DNA from 2 places in the Kitasatospora sp. NPDC015121 genome. Region 1 is predicted to be linked to the other one. Evidence: riboswitches for the same ligand, from Rfam matches in the RefSeq annotation. Region 1 holds a riboswitch; the other holds the start of a gene.
The links. A riboswitch is a leader RNA that binds a small molecule or an ion and turns the genes downstream of it on or off. The one in region 1 is predicted to bind glycine.

Region 1 (2,444 bases):
GATCTCCACCGGCGCGGTCGGCTCCACCGGCCCCGCGTGGGCGGCCGGCGCGGACCGCTGCCGCTGGGCGGGCTCGGCCTCGGCCGCCGCGAAGGCGGTCGGCGCGGCGGCGGCCGCCGGAGCCGGGGCGTGGGCGGCCGACGCGTGGGCCTGGGGGGCCGGGGCGGGGGAGGCGACCGGGGTCGGGGTGGAGGCGACGGTGCCGAAGTCGCGGTCCGCCGACGGCTCCTGGCGCGACTGCTCCTTGGCGGCCGTCCCGACCGCCGCCGCCTTCGCCGCAGGGGCGGCCGGAGCCGCCGGCCCGGCCTGCTCGTCGGTCGGGCCCGAGCCGGCGTCGCCCGCGTCCAGTCCGTAGTAGCGGTACAGCTGCAGCTCCTGGGCGGGCGAGAGGTGCTGGCCCACGCCGAAGTCCGGGGACTCCTTGATCAGCGACTTGTCGTACGGGACGCGCAGCTCGTCGCCCGCGAACTCGCTGGTGGTCAGCGGGACGAAGGCGTCCCGGCCGAAGATCCCCGTGCGGACGGCCGCCCACTCCGGTTCGCCGGTGGCGTCGTCCAGGTACACCTCGTCGACCGTGCCGATCTTGTCACCGTTCCGGTCGACCGCCTTGTGCCCGATCAGGTCGCGCGGATCGATATCGGTCTGCACGCTGTCCTCCAGTCCTGCCGCTCCTCGGGGATGTGTTCGGAGGCGGCCGGAGGAGCGTGTGGGGCCGCCACTCCACACCAAACGGCACGTAACGGACGGCGGCACTCCGGAAGCCGCCGTCCGGGGCAGATCACAGGGCCGCACCGGTGATCCGGAGGGCCCGCGCTGGTAACCTCGGAGGCGACCGCCGAGCCCGCTCGGGAGAGTCCCGAACCCGCCGGACAGGCGGGACGCGGGACGCCGAAGGAGCAACCCCTCCCCGGAATCTCTCAGGCATCCGTACCGAACGGGACAGGTCACTCTGGAAAGCAGGGCAGGACCGTCGGCACCGGAGCCGGCCGCTCCCCGCCCTCGCCGACGGTGCAAGCCGTCCGGGCCGGGCCCGGACGTGCGAAGCTCTCAGGTACCGATGACAGAGGGGGAGGCTGACGGGTTCGTACGCCCAGGCGCTCCCACGGCCGCCGACCGCGTGCGCACCACCGCCGGTCCGCGACCAGGAGGCCCGACCCCCATGAACGCCCAGCCGACGCTCAGCGACCTTGAGCAGGCCAGCCCCTTCGAGCACCGCCACATCGGCCCCGACAGCGAGGCCCAGCAGAAGATGCTGGCCCAGGTCGGCTACGCCTCCCTGGACGAGCTGTCCGACGCCGCCGTCCCCGACGCCATCCGCAGCCTCACCGCGCTCGGCCTGCCCGCCGGCCGCAGCGAGGCCCAGGTGCTCGCCGAGCTGCGCGAGCTGGCCGGCCGCAACCGGGTCCTCACCTCGATGATCGGCCTCGGCTACTACGGCACCTTCACCCCGCCGGTCATCCTGCGCAACGTGCTGGAGAACCCGGCCTGGTACACCGCCTACACCCCGTACCAGCCGGAGATCTCGCAGGGCCGCCTGGAGGCGCTGCTCAACTTCCAGACCGCGGTCGCCGACCTGACCGGCCTGGACACCTCCGGTTCCTCGCTGCTCGACGAGGGCACCGCCGCCGCCGAGGCGATGTCCCTGGCCCGGCGCGTCACCAAGGTCAAGGGCGGCGTCTTCCTGGTCGACGCCGACACCCTGCCGCAGACCGTCGCCGTGATCCGGACCCGCGCCGAACCGACCGGCGTCGAGGTCGTCGTCGCCGACCTGTCGAACGGCATCCCCGACGAGATCGCCGAGCGCGGCGTCTTCGGCGTGCTGCTCCAGTACCCCGGCGCGTCCGGCGCGGTGCGCGAGATCAAGCCCGTCATCGACCGGGCGCACGAGCTCGGCGCGATCGTCGCGGTCGCCGCCGACCTGCTCGCCCTCACCCTGCTGCGCTCGCCCGGCGAGCTCGGCGCCGACATCGCCTGCGGCACCTCGCAGCGCTTCGGCGTCCCGATGGGCTTCGGCGGCCCGCACGCCGGCTACCTGGCCGTCCGCGCCGCGTACGCCCGCAACCTGCCCGGCCGCCTGGTCGGCGTCTCCGTCGACGCCGACGGCAACCGCGCCTACCGGCTCGCCCTGCAGACCCGCGAGCAGCACATCCGCCGCGAGAAGGCCACCTCCAACATCTGCACCGCGCAGGTGCTGCTCGCCGTGATGGCCTCCATGTACGCCGTCTACCACGGCCCCGACGGCCTCGCCGACATCGCCCGCCGCACCCACCGCTACGCCGCCGCGCTCGCCTCGGGCCTGCGCGCGGGCGGCGTCGAGCTCGCCCACGACGCCTTCTTCGACACCGTGACGGCGGTCGTCCCGGGCCGGGCCGACGAGGTCGTCGCCGCGGCGCTGGCCGGCGGCGTCAACGTGTTCCGGGTCGACGGCGACCGGGTGTCGGTCT
Region 2 (2,444 bases), on a different contig from region 1:
CGGGCTGCCGTGCCACAGCAGCATCCAGACCTGCCCGCCGGCCAGGGCGCGCAGCAGTCCCTCGTACGCTTCCCAGCGCTCCGGTGCGACCGCTGCGAGGGCGCGTTCGACCGCCCCCGGGTCGCCGGCTGCTCCCGTCACGTCGCCGCCCCACTCTCTCGTCCGCGCGCCACCGCGCGCCCGTCCGTCGGTGCCGGGGCAACCCTATGGGGCGCACCCGGCGGCCGTCATGCCGCCGGGCCCGGGCGGACCGACCGGACCGGCGGTCAGGGACGCACGTAGAAGGGCTGCACCCGCCCCAGCATCCAGTCCACCACCGGGTCGGCGACCAGGTCCAGCAGCACCAGGTGGACGCCCCAGCTCGGCGGGGCGGTTCCGAGGGCGCGGCCGAGCGCGGTGTTGACCTCGGCCGGGTCGGCCGGCGCCGCCGGGTCGAGCTGCACGCCCACGTACAGCAGGGTCGGCTCGCCCTCCACCCGGGCCAGCGCCCGACGGGCCGTCAGCACCCCGGGCAGCGCGACGAGTTCGCCGGTCGCGGCGGCCAGGAAGGCGAACGGCTCCTGGTGCGGCTCGGGCTCCTTGAGCGCCACCCGGGCGCCCTCGGCCACGCCCTGCGCCTCCCACCGCTCGCCGCGCGGCCCGCGCCGCAGCTCGCCGACGCCCTCCGGCGGCACCGGGATGCCCACCGGCGCCTCCGGGTTGACCGCGATGCCGATGCCCAGCGGCAGCCCGCGGGCGAACTCCCACATCGGGGCGATCGCGAACGGGATGCCCGGGCAGTGCTGCAGGTACTGCTCCTGCGAGGAGTACACCGGGACGTACGGCGCGCCGGCCAGCTCCAGCGTCGGCAGGTCCAGCGAGTCGGCGTCCGGCGTGGTGCCGGACGGCAGCGGGATCCACACCTGGCTGCGGGCCAGCACCTCGATCACCCGGGGCGTCGCGCCCGGGTCGCCCAGGGCGGCCGTCAGCACCTGCTCCAGCTCGTTGGCCGGCCAGGGCCCGCCCTCCAGCGCCCCGTCCAGCGGGATCCCCATCTCGCCCCTCCACATCCGCGGTCGCGACCAGGTTAGCGGCGCGCGGGAGGGGCGCGGCGCCGCCGGGGCGCCCGGTGCGACCGGACCCCACTCCCGCGGGCGCCCCCCGGCATGCCATGATGGGCCCGCCCAAACTTCATACCGGCCGCTCGAACCCGCGCGGGAGAGTCGGAACGGCCCGCTCGGGCCGCGACCGGCGCCGAAGGAGCAAGTCCTCCCCGGAATCTCTCAGGCACCCCTACCGCCCGGGCTAGGCAGATCTGGAAAGTGGACACGGCCGCGCCGTGCGCCCACCCACGGTGCAAGCCGCCATCCTGTTCAGGAGGCGGTGAAGCTCTCAGGTTCGACGACAGACGGGGAGACTCGCCCCAGCCTGCCCGTTTCCAGATCCCGGGAGTCCTGTCGTGTCCCTCCGCCTGACCGCGCTCGACGCGCTGCACCGCTCGCTCGGCGCCACCATGACCGACTTCGCCGGCTGGGACATGCCGCTGCGCTACGGCAGCGAGCGCGAGGAGCACCTCGCCGTCCGCACCCGGGCCGGCCTGTTCGACCTCTCGCACATGGGCGAGATCACCGTCTCCGGCCCGCAGGCCGGCGAACTGCTCGACCACGCCCTGGTCGGCTTCATCTCGGCCCTCGGCGTGCTGCGCGCCCGCTACACCATGATCTGCCGCGAGGACGGCGGCATCCTGGACGACCTGATCGTCTACCGCACCGCCGAGGACGAGTACCTGGTGGTCGCCAACGCCTCCAACGCCCAGGTGGTGCTGGACGCGCTGACCGAGCGCGCGGCCGGCTTCGACGCCGTGGTCCGCGACGACCGGGACGCCTACGCGCTGCTCGCCGTCCAGGGCCCGGAGGCGAACGGCATCCTGGCCAAGCTGACCGACGCCGACCTGCCCGGCCTCAAGTACTACGCCCTGCTGCCCGCCACCGTGGCCGGCCGCCGGGTCTGGCTGGCCCGCACCGGCTACACCGGCGAGGACGGCTTCGAGGTGTTCTGCGCCCCCGCCGACGCCGCGCACCTGTGGACCGCGCTGACCGAGGCCGGCACCGCCGAGGGCCTGGTCCCGTGCGGCCTGTCCTGCCGCGACACGCTGCGCCTGGAGGCCGGCATGCCGCTGTACGGGCACGAGCTGTCCACCGAGCTGACCCCGTTCGACGCCGGCCTGGGCCGGGTGGTGCGCTTCGACAAGACCACCGGCGACGGGCGGTTCGTCGGCCGCGAGGCCCTGGAGAAGGCCGCCGCCGCGGCCGAGGCCAACCCGCCCCGCAAGCTGGTCGGCCTGGTCTCCGAGGGCAAGCGGGTCCCGCGCGCCGAGTACTCCGTGGTGGACGCCGAGGGCGCCGTGATCGGCCGGATCACCTCCGGCGCGCCGTCCCCGACCCTGGGCAAGCCGATCGCCATCG

Region 2: linked by a shared signal. The riboswitch ahead of gcvT (glycine cleavage system aminomethyltransferase GcvT) and the one ahead of gcvP (aminomethyl-transferring glycine dehydrogenase) in region 1 are both predicted to bind glycine.

The regions. Positions count from the first base shown of each region.
Region 1 covers NZ_JBVHEH010000004.1:404,669-407,112, reverse strand. Annotated here, with positions in the region: gene ACZ3J7_RS08005 (PRC and DUF2382 domain-containing protein) at 1-648, opposite strand, end outside; glycine riboswitch at 837-943, shown strand; glycine riboswitch at 945-1,071, shown strand; gene gcvP (aminomethyl-transferring glycine dehydrogenase) at 1,160-2,444, shown strand, end outside.
Region 2 covers NZ_JBVHEH010000027.1:15,353-17,796, forward strand. Annotated here, with positions in the region: gene ACZ3J7_RS31895 (enhanced serine sensitivity protein SseB C-terminal domain-containing protein) at 1-141, opposite strand, end outside; gene ACZ3J7_RS31900 (enhanced serine sensitivity protein SseB) at 267-1,034, opposite strand; glycine riboswitch at 1,185-1,288, shown strand; gene gcvT (glycine cleavage system aminomethyltransferase GcvT) at 1,439-2,444, shown strand, end outside.